One region of the Pseudonocardia sp. OZ21 genome, then DNA from elsewhere that is predicted to be linked to it. Evidence: riboswitches for the same ligand, from Rfam matches in the RefSeq annotation. Region 1 holds a riboswitch; each other region holds the start of a gene.
The links. A riboswitch is a leader RNA that binds a small molecule or an ion and turns the genes downstream of it on or off. The one in region 1 is predicted to bind S-adenosylmethionine.
Positions count from the first base shown of each region.

Region 2: linked by a shared signal. The riboswitch ahead of AC5L35_RS34915 (aminotransferase class V-fold PLP-dependent enzyme) and the one ahead of AC5L35_RS31390 (DoxX family protein) in region 1 are both predicted to bind S-adenosylmethionine.
Region 3: linked by a shared signal. The riboswitch ahead of thrC (threonine synthase) and the one ahead of AC5L35_RS31390 (DoxX family protein) in region 1 are both predicted to bind S-adenosylmethionine.

Region 1 covers NZ_JCADBN010000018.1:104,717-110,239, reverse strand. Annotated here, with positions in the region: gene AC5L35_RS31415 (hypothetical protein) at 1-13, opposite strand, end outside; gene AC5L35_RS31410 (TetR/AcrR family transcriptional regulator) at 711-1,337, shown strand; gene AC5L35_RS31405 (MmoB/DmpM family protein) at 1,365-1,844, shown strand; gene AC5L35_RS31400 (NAD-dependent epimerase/dehydratase family protein) at 2,171-3,160, shown strand; gene AC5L35_RS31395 (PPOX class F420-dependent oxidoreductase) at 3,090-3,521, opposite strand; SAM riboswitch class I at 3,594-3,683, shown strand; gene AC5L35_RS31390 (DoxX family protein) at 3,966-4,325, shown strand; gene AC5L35_RS31385 (M20 family metallo-hydrolase) at 4,335-5,523, opposite strand, start outside.
Region 2 covers NZ_JCADBN010000026.1:693-6,215, reverse strand. Annotated here, with positions in the region: gene AC5L35_RS34930 (ATP-binding protein) at 1-244, shown strand, start outside; gene AC5L35_RS34925 (DUF6343 family protein) at 284-568, shown strand; gene AC5L35_RS34920 (methionyl-tRNA formyltransferase) at 579-1,535, opposite strand; gene AC5L35_RS34915 (aminotransferase class V-fold PLP-dependent enzyme) at 1,648-3,006, opposite strand; SAM riboswitch class IV at 3,045-3,160, opposite strand; gene AC5L35_RS34910 (alpha/beta hydrolase family protein) at 3,431-4,804, opposite strand; gene AC5L35_RS34905 (MFS transporter) at 4,957-5,523, shown strand, end outside.
Region 3 covers NZ_JCADBN010000011.1:32,471-37,993, reverse strand. Annotated here, with positions in the region: gene AC5L35_RS24025 (ABC transporter ATP-binding protein) at 1-1,267, shown strand, start outside; gene thrC (threonine synthase) at 1,291-2,577, opposite strand; SAM riboswitch class I at 2,587-2,701, opposite strand; gene holA (DNA polymerase III subunit delta) at 2,841-3,809, shown strand; gene rpsT (30S ribosomal protein S20) at 3,897-4,157, opposite strand; gene AC5L35_RS24005 (alpha/beta fold hydrolase) at 4,318-5,070, shown strand; gene AC5L35_RS24000 (GGDEF domain-containing protein) at 5,111-5,523, opposite strand, start outside.

The DNA of each region.
Region 1 (5,523 bases):
AGCGGACGACCAACTCGGCGACCGAGACCGTGCTCGGCGACGAATGTCGATGTCCGGACGGCCGGGGACGCAGTTCCACGGAGTCAGGGCCTTTCGCAGGGGTGGATGTTCACGGGGCGGGATCGTCTTCCTACCCGCGTTCGTCGCGCCCCGGCTAGGGGTTGGCAGCTCGTTCCTCGCGTCTCACCTGAATAGCTGAGGTGACCGCTCATCGCCGATTTGGCACCGTTCGGCGGCAAAATCGGCCGTTTCGTCCGCCATTCGGCGGCAGCACCGCGCCAAACGGCGTAGTGCGGGATCCGTGCGCGATGACTACACGTAGTGATGGAGACGATGCGGTCCGGATGGGGGATGACCCTGTGTCACCCCTGGTTAGGTCCGTCCGTGCACCTCCGACCGGAGGATGCAGAGGGCCGATAGGGAGCCTTCCGGCACCCCTCTTGCTCACCGAGGGAGAAGTCCGGGCGCCCGGCGCGACACTGAACGATACGAAACGTATCGATTAGGCGACCGTGCCCGCCCCGCCGTGACGGACGCCGCGATCACCCCTCCCGTCCCGGCATGATCGCCTGCAGAGTCGTTCCGAACCGTCCGCCGATCTTGCGTCCGAGCCGCGGTCGCCCCGGACCTGCACTCGGGCGGTGGGCAACACCCCGTGGCTCGACCCTCGATCGAGGGAGGGTCGGTTATAGTCCGCCACAGCAGATCCGGTGCGCCGCGAGGAGGGCACGATCACGACCGGCAGCGAGCGGGAAGGGCGTGCTGGTCGTCGACGGAGCCAGGAGTCGCACCACGCGATCCTCGCCGCCACACGCGAGCTCCTCGAGGAGGTCGGCTACTTCCGGCTGACGGTGGAAGGCGTGGCGGCCAGGGCCGGCGTCGGGAAGACCACCGTCTACCGGTGGTGGCCGTCGAAGAGTGCGCTCGTGCTCGAGGCCGTGGACGCCGGCGCGGCGGAGCAGCCGCAGCCCACGGGTGACATCCGGGCCGACGCCCGTGCCGCCATGGAGGCGATGCGCCTGGACCTGCGGGCCCCGCTGGCCACCACCCTCCTCGCGCTGGCCGGCGATCTGCTGCAGGACTCCCCGGGCGGTGCCGGTCCGGTGGACCTGTTCCAGGCCGGCCGAGAGGCCTTCGAGAAGATGATCGAGGGTGCGGCCGAGCGCGGTGACCTGCCCGCCGACATCGACGCCGGGCTCCTTCAGGACATCTACGCCGGCACGCTTCTCTACCGCGTGCTGTGCCGTCGGTCGACCGAGCACGTCGTGGACCGGCTTCTCGGCCTTCTCCTCGACGGCGAGCTGCCCCGGCGCGTCTCGGAGACCGGATCCGTCTGAACTCCCGGCAACGTTATTTCCTGCCGAGTGGACGACGTTGCACGTGCTGTTTCTTCCGCCTATCGTCACGGTTCCGGGCCGAAAATTCGCCCGGCACCCCAGCCCCCGGTGAATTGTAGATCGGCGATCTCCGGAAGTGGGGCGATTCCTGTGCCGGTACCTGACGCACGTCCGGGGCTCGTCGCGGCGCCCGACCTGGTCGGGATCGTCCTCCGCGCCGGTGGCGGCCTGGTCGACCATGTGCTCTGTGCGGTCCGTGACGACAATGCCGACGTCGAACTGCAGGTCGTCGACCACGGGGAACGCGTGCAGGTCTGGGCTCATGGGACGCTGCGGGTGAACGCGGCCACCCTCGCGTGGCACGCCGGCCGTCCCTTCGGGACCGCGGAACTGCAGTCGATGATCGTGTCCTGTCAAGGAACGCTCGACGTCAGCGGTGATCGTATGACGCTGATTTCGGAGAGTCGCCGAAGTGCGCGGCGCGAACGTTTTTCTCTCCGCTCTTGAGCTTTGGCGTCACGATGCGCGGGCGCGGTCGCAGAAAGTGAATATTCCTTCCGCCGCTCGGGTGGTCGAAACCTGACTGGCTGATGGTCGTACGGGTTGAGATACGGTACGTTTCGTATATAGAACGACGCCGGGCCCCAGGTCCTCGGGTGGTTCACCGTGATCGAGCGCTTCTGCGCCGACACACCGGCATCCACTACTCCGATCCATCCCATCTTCTCCCACGTTGCCGTGCCGAAGTCACCGGCAAGGTGGGTGTCCGACCGAGGCCATCGGTGGGCCGGGGTGGTGACGCCCGGGCGGACCGTGCTTCTGGAGGCCAGCCGATGAAGATCGTGGTGACCGGTGGGGCGGGCTTCGTCGGAGCCAACCTCTGCCGCCTACTGACCAGGCAGGCCGATGTGGAGGTCGTCGTGGTCGACGATCTCAGCTCCGGGCGGCTCGACCACCTGCACGGCGTGCCCGTCGACGTCCGGGTGGCGTCGATCCTCCAGGAGGAGGCGCTGCGGAGGGCGTGCGACGGCGCCTCGTCGATCGTCCATCTCGCGGCCGCGGTGCCCGAGGCCGATGGTGCCGTGCGGCGCTGCCACGACGTCAACGTGACGGGCACCCTCGCCGTACTCGACGTCGCCAGGGAAGTCGACGCCCAGGTGGTTCTCGCGTCCTCGAGTTCCGTGTACGGGCACAACCCCACCCTGCCCAGGTCGGAGGATCTGGTCTGCCTCCCCGCTACTCCGTTCGCGGCCGGGAAGCTGGCGGCGGAGTCCTACGCGTTCGCCTACCGGTCCTGGTACGGGCTGCGGTGCACGGCGTTCCGCTTCTCCACGACCTACGGCCCGTGGCAGTACCCGGACCGCGCGCTCCCGGCCGTCGTACCGGCGCTCGTCGCCGCCGCGCTGCGGGGGGACCCACTGATCGTCCACGGTGACGGCGAGCAGAGCCGGGAGCTCACCTTCGTCGAGTCCGCCGTGGAGGTCCTCGCGCGCAGTGCGCTGCAGCGCTCCTCGGACGGAGCGGTGAACCTGGCGGTCGGCACCCCCACCACGATCAACGAGCTCATCGCGGTGCTGTCCGACCTGCTCGGCCGGCGGCTCGCCGTCGAACACCGCGCGGCCCGTAGCGGGGAGGTCCGCCACTGCGCGTCGTCCGCAGCCCGGGTGCAGCGGCTGTTCCCCGGTGTCAGGAGACTGCCGATCGAGGAGGGCCTCGTTCGCACGATCGTCTGGATGGAGAGCCAGGCGGGGGTCAGCGGAGCTTGGCGCCGTACACCTTCTCGACGGTCAGCGCCATCAGCACCCTGCGGTCGGACACCATGACCGACCGGTACTCGTCCCAGTTCGGGTGCTCGCCCGCGGCCTTGCGGTAGTAGTCCACCAACGCCTGGACCTCGGCGCCGTCCGGGTCGGTTCCCGGGCCGGTGAGGGTGGCCGTGCCCTCGGCGGTGGCCCAGGCCCAGCCGTCCGAGCTGGTGACCTCGAGCGCGGCCCGTGGGTCCCGGCGCAGGTTCGCCGTCTTGGCGCGCCCGTCGGTCATCGACACGTAGAGGACACCGGCGTCCCGGTCGTACAACGGCGTGACGGGGGAGAGCTGGGGGCGGCCGTCCGACTTGATCGTCGCGAGGACCCCGAGGCGGGCATCGGCGAGCAGCGTGTGCGGGTCGAATTGTCCGGTCGTCATGCTCGGCAAACCCACCACCGGAGGCCGGCTATTCCTGATCACGCACAGCGTTGCACGTGATCAGCTCATGGTCGTCCATCCAGAGCGGCCGAGGGACCTGGCTCGTCGAAGCCGCAGCAACCCCGTACCTCACGGTGCCGGGTGCTGACGCCAGGATCGATGTCGCTGATCCACCCCGGCCTTTCGGCCACCCGTTCCGGGGGTCCCTGCCGTCCGGTGTCGTGAGAGGACAGTCATGGCAGCGATCCCGTACGTCCCGGCGCTGCTGTTCCACCGCGGCGACTACGGGCTCGTTCTTCCGCGGCCCCGTGAGGAGGCCGGGTGAGCCACTGGTAGATCACGGTATGATGACATATCACCAAAATACTTCAACGTTCATGCGTTCCCGTCTAGGTTCTCCGGTGCCGAGCCCGGCGTCGCCGGGCTGTTCACTCGGGAGTCTTGATGAACGTCGTCGCCTGGATCCTGCAGATCGTGCTCGCCGTCGCCTTCCTGGGCTCGGGCGTGATGAAGGTCGTGCGTCCGAAGCCGGCACTGGTGTCCGCAGGCATGGGCTACGCGGAGGACTTCTCCGGCGGCGCGATCAAGGCCATCGGTGCGCTCGAGATCGTCGGGGCGATCGGCCTGATCCTGCCCTGGGTCCTGGACGTCGCTCCGGTCCTCACACCGATCGCGGCGGTCGGGCTCGCGCTCGTGATGGCGGGCGCCGTGGTCGTCCACGTCCGCCGCAAGGAGCAGTTCGTCCCGGCGCTGGTGCTGGGCGTGCTGTCCCTCGTGCTCGCCGTCCTCCGCTTCGCCTCCTGACCCCCACGCTCAGGGTGGGGTGAGGGCACCGTCGAGCATGCGGGCGAGGGTCTCGGTGAGGACGTCCACGCCGGAACAGAGGTCCTCGTCGCGGGTGAACTCCGCCTCGGCGTGGGAGATGCCCTCGACGCTCGGGATGAACAGCATGACGGTGGGGACGACGTCCTTCATGTTGGTGGAGTCGTGGCCCGCCCGGGTGCGCACGATCATGGACGAGACGCCGAGGTCCTCGGCCACCGTGCGCGCCAGTTCCACCCCCTCCGGCTGGTAGAGGTGGCCCTTCCAGGTGTGGGCGAACCGGCGCTCGATCTCGACGTCGGCCTTCACCTCGATCTCGGCGAACTGCCGGCGGAGCAGGGCGTCCGCCTCCGCGAGCAGGTCGTCCGACGGCGAGCGGAGGTCGAGGTGCATGTGCACCTCGCGGGCGACGACCACGGGGGAGTTGGGCAACACGGTCAGCTGCCCGCACGAGGTGTGCAGCTCCTCGCCGAACCGGTCGGCGAGCTCCCGTACCGCGACCACGGCGAGCGCCGCGCCGTACAGGGCGTCCCGACGGTCGGCCATTGCGGTGGCGCCGGTGTGGGCCTGGGACCCGATGACCGCGATCTCGTACTTGTTCGCGGCCCACGTCGCGTCGACGAGCCCGAGCGTGGTGCCGGTCTTGTCGAGCTCGCGGCCCTGCTCGATGTGGATCTCCGCGTAGGAGCACACCTCCCGGGAGGTGCCGAAGACGTCCGTCTCGCCCAGGCCGTCGATCGCCTCGAGCGCGTCGCGGACCGTCACGCCCGCGGCGTCGGGGGTGTCGAGGGCGGTCGCCAGGGGCATGGCTCCGGTGAACACCGCACTGCCCATCATCGAGGGCTTGAAGCGGCTGCCCTCCTCGTTGAACCAGTTCACGACGCCGATGTTGAACCGCGGCGTCTCACCCGAGTCGCGGTAGTGGACGCGCAGGCGGTCGGCGGCATGCGCCGCGGCCAGCACGCCGTAGGCGCCGTCGAAGCGGCCGCCCCTCGGCTGGCTGTCGAGGTGTGAACCGGCGAGGACGAAGGGCGCGCCGGGTACGAACTCGTAGAGGCCGAACATGTTGCCGACCCGGTCGTGCACGACGGTGAACCCGCGCTCGGTCAGCCACGCCGCGAGCCAGGCACGGCTGCGGCCGTCCTCCGGGGTGGCGGCCTGGCGCTCGACGCCCCCTGCC
Region 2 (5,523 bases), on a different contig from region 1:
GAACCGGATGTCGGAGTCCGTGCTCATCCACTTCGACGGCCGGGGGAGCCGGGTGCTGCTCCGCCACCGCATCCCGCACGCCGAGCCGGCGGCGTCCCAGCCTCCCGAGCTGTCGGTCGCCCCGCCTGCCGGGCCGCCGGTGTCGCAGCCTGCCGAGCCTTCCGAGCTGTCGGTCGCCGAAGCCGAGGGGTCGGGGACCACCGGATCGGCGAGGCATCGGCTCCCGGACGAATCGGCCCCGTGAATCCGTGCACGGCTGCCCGGGCGGGGGTACCCCTGGCTCATGGCCCCCGATGAGCCCCGTCGCCAGCGTTCCGACTACGAACGTGGCCTGCCCGGGTACCACGACCCCACCTCCGGGGTGGGCGGTGCGGCACCTGCCCGGAGCGCGCTGACGCTGCGCGCCGTGCTTGCGGTGTTCGGGCTCGTCTTCGCCGGCGGAGCGGCGTGGCTGGGGTTCGCCGCCGGGCTTCCGGTGCTGGGGTGGGTGATGGTCGTGGTGGCCGTCATCGCTCTCGGCGACCTCGCGGTGGTGCTGTACCGGAAGCGTCGGGGGGAGCCCGGCTAGTGCCGCCGCACTAGGGGGTGGGGTGGGAGGTGAGGTAGCCGCCCATCCGCGTGAAGTACTCCGTGGCCGCGACGTCCTGGCCGTCGTCGGTGCGGACCCGGTGGACCACCAGGCCCGGGTTGCGCCCGTGCCGCGCGTCGGCGCCCGTCACCACCACGACCCCGCCGGCACCGTCGCGGACGAAGATGCGTCCGGGTGTCCCGCCGTACGGAGTGTCGGTGACGCCCGCGGCGAGCACCCGCAGCCGGGTGCTCCCGTGGAAGCAGTACGCGTTGGGGTAGGGGTCCACCTGCGCGCGCACCAGGTTGGCGATGTCCCTCGCGGGCCAGCTCCAGTCGATCCGGTTGTCCTCGTCGCTGCGGCGGTGGAAGTAGCTCGCTCGGCTGCGGTCCTGCGGCTGCCAGTCGGTGCGCCCGGTGGCCAGTTGCTCCAGCGCGTCCACGGTGATCGGCCCGAACATGGCCAGGGTGCGCTCGAACAGGTCCACCACGGTGTCGTCGGCGCCGACCGGGGTGGCCCACTGCGCGACGATGTCCCCGGCGTCGAACTCGCCGTTCATCATGTGCGCGGTGACCCCGACCTCCGGCTCACCGTTGATCAGCGCCCAGTTCAGCGGCGCGAAGCCCGCGTAGGCGGGCAGCAACGCGTCGTGCACGTTGAGCGTGCCGAGCCGGGGGAGCGAGAAGACGGTGGGCGACAGCCACGTGCGCCAGTTGGCCACCACCATCGCGTCGGCGCGCGCGGCCCGCACCCGCTCGACGACCTCCTCGTCGTCGGCGCGGTTGCGCACCAGCACCGGGATGCCGTGCTTGGCGGCGAGCTCGGCCACCGAGTCGTTGAAGATCGTCTCGTACGGGTTGTCGCTCTCCGGGTGCGTGACGACCAGTGGGACGTCGTGCCCGGCCGCAAGCACCGCGTCCAACGTCCGGTGGCCCCACGTCATGTAGCCGAACACGACGACGCGCATCCAGCGCTCCCTCCCCCTGGGACAGATGATCGAGGAGGAGGATAACGGTAAGTTAGGTATGCCTGTCCAACTTCACCGTGGCGGCCGGGTTCGAGGACGTCAGATCTCGCGCTCAGTCGGAACTGCAGGCGGAGGCACCGGTCCCGAGCACCAGGGCGCCGATGACACCGAGCGGATCGTGGTCGCGCGGGTCCGGCGTGGGCACCCACCGCCCGTCGACCACTCCGTACGTCCAGCGGGCGCCACACGTCGTGAGCTGCCGCAGCGCCGCCACCAGCCGGTCCACGTGCTCCTCCGTGGTGCTGATCCCGATGCTCGCACGCAGCGCCTCACCGCTCTCCCCGCAGAGCTTGAGCAGCAGGGGGTGGGCGCAGAAGCGCCCGTCGCGGACGCCGATCCCGTGCTCGGCGGACAGGTAGGCAGCGACCAGACCGGCGGGCCGGTCCGGGAGGGTGAAGCTGTGGACGGCGACCCGGTCGGTGCTGTCGGGCCAGATCCGCAGCGTCCGAAGGCCGGGCACCGTGGCCAGCCCGGCCGCGAGCCGTTCCGACAGCGCCTTCTCGTGCGCGTGGGCGGCCCCGTCGAGCAGCGGTGCGAGCGTGCGGCAGGCCTGCGCGAGCGCCGCTGCACCGACCACGTTGGGGGTGCCGCCCTCGTGGCGGTGGGGCGCGGCCGCCCAGACCGTGCGGTCGATCCGCACCTCCCGCACCGCGCCGCCGCCCGCGAGGTACGGCGTGCCCTCGTCGAGCCAGTCACGCCTGCCGACGATCGCGCCCGCGCCGTAGGGCGCGTAGAGCTTGTGGCCCGACAGCGCCACGTAGTCGATGCCGGTGGCCGCGAGGTCGATCCGCCGGTGCGGTGCGAGCTGGGCCGCGTCCACCACGATCCGGGCGCCCGCCCGGTGCGCGATGTCGACGAGGCGCGCCAGCGGCAGCGTCTCACCGGTCACGTTGGACGCCCCGGTGACCGCCAGCAGCGCCACCGGCGCCGACGCCAGCGCGGCCTCCAGGTCGGCGAGGGTCTGCTCCACGGTCTCGGCCACCCGCAGCACGCGGTGGGAGCCCGACTTCCACGGCAGCTGGTTCGCGTGGTGCTCCACGTCCAGACAGAGGACCGCGCCCGGGACGCAACCGGCGAGCAGGTTCAGCGCGTCGGTGGTGTTGCGCGTGAACACCACCACGTCGTCGCCGCGCGCCCCGACGAACTCGCCGACCGTGACGCGCGCCGACTCCAGCAGCGCGGTGCTCACCTGGGACGCGTAACCGGCACCGCGGTGCACCGACGCGTAGTACGGCAACAGCTCGGCGACGTGGGCGGCCACGGACTGCAGCGCCGGTGCGCTGGCGGCGAGGTCGAGGTTCGCGTAGGTGATGTTCCCGCCGGTGACCAGCGGCACCTGGAGGTCGGCTCCCACCACGTCGGGCAGGGCGGCGGCGCGGGCGGCATCGGAACGGGCGAGCACGAGCGTCATGGCGGTCTCCTGGGGAAGGGGACCCGGCATCGCAGGCGGGTCCGCGCTTGCCACCGGACACCCCGCCCGGCAGCCTGGTCGTCACCCGGAGCACCCCGCCGCGGAGGAGGGTTGCCGGCCAGCGAGCCGGGGCTTGACGCTGGCACTCATGACCTGGCGTGGACGTTACGACGGCCGCCGACCGATCGTCAAGCCGCCCTCCCGGCCGCCTGCCGGGACCGCTGCCCGCCACGGGAGGTCGGTGCGGGCAGCGGCGGGGCTCGGCGGTGGGACGAGCCGCCACCGCTCGCCCGCGGCCTGAGCGCGCCGCCGCTCGGCCTCGACGACCTGACGGATCCCGATCTCCGCAGTGCCGCGGGCGGGGTCGTGCCGGCAGCGCTTCACCCACCCGCCATCACGGCTCCGACGTGCGGAGACTCCGATCTCAGAAGCGCTCCCGCATCCATCCGGAGACGAGCTCGAGCACCTCCGGCGACACGGTCGTCTCGATCGTCGAGTACTCGGTGATCGCGCCTGTGGCGGCCGGCTGCATGAGGTGGTTCAGCGCCGGGAACGTCCGGATCGTCGTGTCGGGATCGCCGGCGAGCAGCGTCCGCAGCGCCGGCTCGCTCTGCGTCGGCGGCACCTGGAGATCCTTGCCACCGTAGAACGCCAGCACCGGCACCCGCAGCGCCCGCAGCGCGGGGGCGGGGTCGTAGGTGAGGACGGCGCGGTAGGCCGGGGTGGCGGGCAGTTGCGCCTCGGTCTCCTCCGGCGTCGGGCGCTGGTCCTCCGGCAGAGCCGCGGTCTGCGCGCTGACCCGGTCCCTGGCGAGCTGCCGGGCCCTGTCGTAGTCCCCGGCCCGCAGCATCCCGCTGAGCTTGCGCACGTAGTCGATCTGGGCCTGGACCTGCTCCGGCGGGGCGCCCGCCTGCTGGAAGAGCAAGCGGTTCTGCAGGACGAGCACCTCCTCGCCCGAGACGGCGGGGGCCGCCATCAGCATGACGAACGCCACACCGGCGCCCGGCTGCTGTGCCACCAGCGGGGCGAGGTAGCCGCCTTCGCTGTGCCCGAACAGCCCGATCCGCGTGGGATCGATCTCGGGGCGGCTGCGCAGGAACGCGAGCCCGGCGAGCGCATCGCCGGTCAGGTCCTCGTAGCTCGCCTGCTGCAGATCGCCGGTCGAGCCCCCCACGCCCCGGTCGTCCACCCGCAGCACGGCGTACCCGGCGCGCGTGAGCGTGTCGGCGAGCAGCAGGAACGGCCGGTGTCCGGCGATGGTCTCGTCGCGGTCCTGCGCGCCGCTCCCGGTGATCATCAGGACGGTGGCGAAGGGTCCACCGGCGGACGGCAGGGTGAGCGTCCCGGCCATGGTCAGGTCGCCGCTCGGGTACGTCACCTCCTCGCTGCGGTACGGGAAGGGCGGCTTCGGCTCCTGCGGTCGGCCCGGAGTGGGCAGGGCGCCGCGGGACAGCGTGAACGGGACGGTCTGGCCGCCCTGGCTGTAGCTCCCGCTGATCGTCCCGGCGGCGCTCAGCGTGCCGTCGAACGTGGCCCCGCCCGGGACGTCGGGCAGCCGGAACGTGACCGCCTGGCCGTCGAGCCGCACGTCGTGCAGTGCGAGGGCGCGCAGTCCCTGGGCCGGGAGGTCGAAGGTGCCGCCGTCGCCCGCCAGGCTCACCCCGAACTGCAGCGGCGCCCCGGGGGTCTGGATGCTGCCGTGCCAGTCACCGCTGATGTCCGGCGGTGTCTCCGCCGCGGGCGCGGAACATGCGGCGAGGAACAGCACCGCGATGAGCCCGAAGATCGTCCGTCGCATCCGCACACCGTAGTGACGGCCCGGACCACCGGATTCATCGGCGCAGGAGGCACCGATCGGACGGCCGGGAGCGACGCCCCGAAACCCCCGGAGTGACCGTTCTCACCGCGTTTCGTGCAGCGCGAGCGAGCGCGACGGACCATGGTCTATCGGTGAGCACGGAGACGCGCCCCGGCGTGGGGGAGCGGGGTCGGCTGCGGTTGCTGCAGCTGGCTGCCTTGACCAGCACGGTCGACCGCTTCGCCATCGCCCCCCTCCTCGTGGTGATCGGTCTCGACATGAAGGCGCCCCTGTCGGCCGTCGCCGGCGTCGCGAGCGCGTACTTCCTGGCCTACGGCCTCATGCAGCCCGTGTGGGGCATGATCAGCGACCGCATCGGGCGGGTCCGGGTGATGCGCCTGTCGCTGCTCGGCGCGGCACTCGCGGGCGTCGGCTCGGTGCTCGCCCCCAACCTCCTGGTCCTGGGCCTGACGCGCACCGTCGCAGGCGGCTGCTTCGCCGCGCTCATCCCGTCCACGCTCGTGTACGTCGGTGACATGTGGCCGGCCGCCGTGCGCCAGCGCCCGCTGTCGGACGTCCTGGCCGCGTCCTCGCTGGGCATCGCGGTCGCCACGGCAGGCGCCGGGTTGCTCGCCGACCTGATCCACTGGCGTGCCGTGCCGGCCGTGACGGGCGTGGCCGCCGCCCTGCTCTGGATCGCGCTGGCCCGGCTCCCGGAG
Region 3 (5,523 bases), on a different contig from region 1:
CCGTTCCTATCCCCATGAGCTGTCGGGCGGTCAGCTGCAACGGGTGGTGATCGCCATCGCGATCGCCAACGAGCCCGCCCTGCTCATCGCCGACGAGCCCACCACCGCGCTCGACGTGACCGTGCAGGCCGAGATCCTCGACCTCCTGCGCGGCCTGCGTGACCGGCTCGGCATCGGGATCCTGCTCATCACCCACGACATGGGCGTGGTCGCCGACCTCGCCGACCGGGTCGTCGTGATGCGGGCGGGCCGGGTGGTGGAGGAGGCGAGCGTCGCGCAGTTGTTCGCGGCGCCCCGTGAGGAGTACACCCGCCACCTGCTCGACGCCGTGGTGTCCCTGCCCACCGCACCGCTGGTCCCCGCGCCGGTCGTCGTCGACGAGCCCGCGCCGGTGCCGGATCGGACCGCCGCTCCGGAGGAAGGCACCGGCATCCTGACCGTGGACGACCTGCGGGTGACCTACCGTGGGCGGTTCGACGTGCCGGCCGTGGAGGGGGTGAGCCTGCACGTCGGCGCCGGAGAGGTGTTCGGACTCGTCGGCGAGTCCGGTTCGGGCAAGAGCACGATCGCCTCGGCCATCACCGGCCTGGTGCGTCCCGAGGGGGGCACGATCCGGCTCTCCGGCGACGACCTCGCCGCGCTGCGTGGCAAGGCCCTGCGGCGTGCCCGCGGCCGGATCGGCATGGTCTTCCAGGATCCCGCGTCGTCGTTGAACCCGCGAGCCACCATCGGCGACAGCGTCGCCGAGCCGCTACGCCTGCACACCTGCCTGCACGGCAGCGAGCTGAGCCGCCGGGTGGATGACCTGCTCGACGCCGCGCAGCTTCCGACCTCGACACGCGACCGGTTCCCGCACGAGCTCTCCGGTGGCCAACGTCAACGGGTCGGCATCGCCAGGTCGATCGCGTTGAACCCCGACCTCCTGATCGCCGACGAGCCCACCAGCTCCCTCGACGTCTCCGTGCAGGCCCGGATCCTCGACCTGTTCCGGGACCTGCAGGAACAGCTGAAGTTCGCGTGTCTGTTCATCTCGCACGACCTCGCCGTGATCGGCGCACTCGCGGCCCGGGTCGGCGTCATGCACCGCGGGCGGATCGTCGAGCAGGGGAGCGCCGTCCAGGTGCTGCAGGCGCCACGCCACCGCTACACCCAGCGGCTCCTCGCGTCGGCCCCCGTGGCCGACCCCACCGAACAGCAGCGCAGGCGCAAGGTCTGGCACACGATCCGGGACGCGCAGCCGGAGGAAGCGGCCCCCAGCGCCTCGTGACGGAGCTGGGGGCCGCCCCGGCCTCAGAGTCCGCGCGCCGCCAGCGCCTCGCGCACGGCCTTGCTGGTGGAGGGCACCGTGGCCGAGGGGCCGATCTGGCCGGCGACCGCGTCGAGGGTCTTGAGCCCGTCGCCGGTGATCAGCAGCACGGTCTCGGCGTCCGGGTCGAGCTTGCCCGACTCGACGAGCTTCTTCGCGGTGGCCACCGTGACGCCGCCCGCGGTCTCGGCGAAGACGCCCTCGGTGCGGGCGAGCAGCCGGATCCCGTCGACCACCTCGGCGTCGCTGACGTGCGCCACGGCCCCGCCGGTGCGGCGCACCGCGTCGAGGACGTAGGGGCCGTCGGCCGGGTTACCGATCGCGAGCGAGCGGGCGATCGTGTCCGGGCGCACCGGCTGCACGACGTCGTGCCCGTCCTCGAAGGCCTTGGCCACGGGGGAGCAGCCGGTGGCCTGCGCCCCGAACACGCGGTAGGGCGTGGGCTCCACCAGGCCCAGCTTGCCGAGCTCGGTGAAACCCTTGTCGACCTTGGTGAGCTGCGACCCCGACGCCACGGGCACCACGATCTGCTCCGGCAGCCGCCAGCCGAGCTGCTCGGCCACCTCGTAGCCCAGCGTCTTGGAGCCCTCGGCGTAGTACGGCCGCACGTTGACGTTGACGAACGCCCAGTCCTCGTGCTCGGCGGCGAGCTCGGTGGCCAACCGGTTGACGTCGTCGTAGTTGCCGTCGACGGCGAGCAGGGTGCCGTCGTACACGGCGGTGGTGAGCACCTTCGCCTGCTCGAGCGACGACGGGATGAGCACGACCGAGTCCCACCCGGCGCGGGCCGCGGCGGCGGCCACGGCGTTGGCGAGGTTGCCCGTGGACGGGCAGGCGAGCACCGAGAACCCGAGCTCGCGGGCGGCGGCGAGCGCCACGGCCACCACGCGGTCCTTGAACGAGTGGGTCGGGTTGCCGGTGTCGTCCTTCACCCAGAGGTTGCGCAGCCCCAGAGCGGCGCCCAGCCGGTCGGCCTTGATCAGGCGGGTGAGACCGGGCTCGGTGTTGGGGTGCTCCTGCACGGTGGACGGCACGGGCAGCAGCTGCCGGTAGCGCCAGATCGACTTCGGGCCGGCCTCGATGGACTCGCGGGTGACGGTGCCGAAGTCGTAGTCGACCTCGAGCGGGCCGAAGCACTGCGGGCAGGCGAACTCGGCCGCGAGCGGGATCTGGTGGCCACACTCACGACAGGAGAGGGCGCGTGCGGGCCCGAGGTCGTAGGCGGCGGTGGATCCGTCGCCGTCGGGACGCGTGGAGGCAGTCAGAGTCATCGAAAGATCTCCTCATCTTCCCCGCACCATGCGGGTCGGAATTGGCACCGTGATCGAGCGCGGATGCGCATCGCCGGTTGCCGGGGCTTCGCCGGGCCGTTCCCTCTGCCCCTCTGGATGAGCCATGTGAAGTTGTTCCGCGGCTGGTCGAGCAGCCGTCAGATGTCAGCCACGTTACGTCACGATCCACTGCCCCCCAAGTCCTGTCCGGATTCTGGGAGCCGGGTCACGCAATGTCGGTGGCGTGCGCGAGCATGGACGTCATGTCCGCGCCCCCTCCGCCCGCGCCGCTGCGCCTCATCCTCGGCGAGGAGGAGCTGCTGGTGGAGCGGGCGGTCGAGCAGGTCGTCGCGGAGGTGCGGGCCGGTGAGCCCGGCGCCGAGCTGCGGCGCTACCGGGCCGCCGACCTCACCCCGGTCGACCTCGCCGACAACCTGAGCCCGTCGCTGTTCGCCGAGGGCCGGGTCATCGTCCTGCAGGCCGCCCACGAGGTGGGCAAGGAGCTCGCCACGGCGATCGTCGAACAGTCGGCCGACCCGGCCGAGGGCATCGTCCTGGTCGTGCTGCACGCGGGGGGCGCCCGCAACAAGGGGCTGGCCGACGCGCTGCGCAAGGGCGGCGCCGTCGTCACCACGTGCAACCGGATCACCCGCTTCGAGGAGCGGGCCGACTTCGTACGCTCCGAGGTGCGACGGGCCGGTGGGCGCATCGCTCCCGCCGCGGTGGGCGTCCTGATCGAAGCGGTCGGGTCCGACCTACGGGAGCTCGCTGCCGCGGCGGGCCAGCTCGTGGCCGACACCGGGGGCACCGTCGACGAGCAGGCGGTGCGCCGCTACCACCGGGGCCGCGCGGAGGCGTCCGGTTTCGCGGTGGCCGACAAGGTGATGGCGGGCGACCGGGCCGGGGCGCTGGAGGCGTTGCGGTGGGCGCTCGTGCTCGGGGTGGCGCCCGTGCTGGTGGCCGACGCGCTGGCCGACGGGGTGCGCACCCTGGCCAGGGTGGGTGCGGCCGGCCGGGGCGATCCCAACCGGCTCGCGGGCACCCTGGGGATGCCGCCGTGGAAGGTGCGCAAGGCGCAGGCCCAGGTACGGGCGTGGCAGCCCGAGTCGCTCGCGATCGCGTTCGACGCAGCGGCCGAGGTGAACGCCGACGTCAAGGGAGCGGCAGCCGACGCGGGGTACGCGCTGGAACGCGCGGTACTGCGGATCTGCGCGGCACGCGAGTCACGCTGAGCGGTGCCGGAGGGCGGGCGCCGTGACACAACACAACGGCGCTGCCCCCGAGAGGGCAGCGCCGTGTGGGCTGGAGGTGTGGCCTCGTCAGAGCGCGTCGACGCGCTTGGACAGCGACGACTTGCGGTTGGCAGCCTGGTTCTTGTGGATGACGCCCTTGCTGGCCGCCTTGTCGAGCGCACGGGCTGCGGCGCGCTGCAGCTCGGTGGCCTTCTCGGTGTCGCCGGCCTCCGCAGCCTCGCGGAAACGCCGCACGGCGGTGCGAACGGCGGACTTGACCGACTTGTTGCGCTGGCGGCGCTTCTCGTTGGTCTTGACCCGCTTGATCTGGGACTTGATGTTGGCCACGCGAATGCCTCGAGTTCTTCTTCGCCTTGTTCCGGTCCGCACCGGCGGCGGGGGATCCTGCGTTCACGCCGGGCGCTCAGCGGTCCATGTTACAGCCCGGCGGGGACCGTCGGAAATCGGCCCGGTCCAGCAGTTCCCGCGGTCCGCCTAGGGTGATCGCATGACGGTGGTTCTGGTGCACGGCAACCCGGAGACCGAGGCCTTGTGGGACCCGCTGAGCGAGCGGCTCACCGCACGCGGCTACGACGATCAGGTGCGGCTCTCACCGCCCGGGTTCGGGGCCCCGGTGCCCCCGGGGTGGACAGCGACGGTCGACGAGTACCGCGACTGGCTGGTGGCCGAGCTGGAGGGCATCGGGCGCCCCGTCGACCTGGTCGGTCACGACTGGGGCGGCGGGCACGTGCTCAACGTCGCGATGACCCGGCCCGACCTGCTGCGCAGCTGGTGCTCCGACGTCGTGGGGCTCTTCGATCCGGACTACGTGTGGCACGACCTCGCGCAGGACTGGCAGACCCCCGGCGTCGGTGAGGCGGCGATCGAGGAGCGGCTCGACACCCCCGTGGACAAGGTGGTGGAGAACCTGGCCGAGCGCGGCATGGCTCCCGCGGTCGCCCAGCGCATCGCGCCCGCCTTCGACGTGACGATGGGCGAGTGCATCCTCGCGCTGTACCGCTCCGCGGCGCAGCCGGTGCTGGCGCGGCTCGGGGTGGGGCTGGAGGCCGCGGCGGCCCGTCCCGGGCTCTCGGTGGTGGCGACGGAGGACCACTTCGTGGGAACGATCGAGCAGCGCCACCGCGCCGCGGTGCGAGCGGGTGCCCGCGAGGAGACGCTCGACGGGCTCGGGCACTGGTGGATGACCCAGGATCCCGACCGCGGGGCAGCGATGCTCGCCCGGTTCCTGGACTCCGTCTGATCCCTGGTCCGTGACACCGTCGTGCCGCCGGTGACGGCAGCTACTCGGGCGGGGCGGCGGCAGCGCTCGACGTCACGGAGGACATGACACGGCCGGCGTGAACGGCGCCGGTGACCACGGTGTTGCCGCCGGAGTGCTTGGCGCGGTACATGGCGGCGTCCGCGGCGGCGAGCGCCACCTCGGGCTCGCCGTCGAGCGGGGCGCGGACCACCCCGACCGACATGGTGACGCCGGCGGCGACATCGGCGGGCAGTGCCGCCACGGCGTCGGTGGCGCGTTGCAGCGCCGCCCGTGCCTCCGGGAGCGGCGTGGCCGGCATGACCACGACGAACTCGTCGCCGCCGTACCGGGCCACGAGGTCCTGGGAGCGCAGGATGGTGCGCAGGCACGTGGCGACCTCGCGCAGTACGGCGTCGCCCGCGGCGTGCGAGCGGGCATCGTTGACGTCCTTGA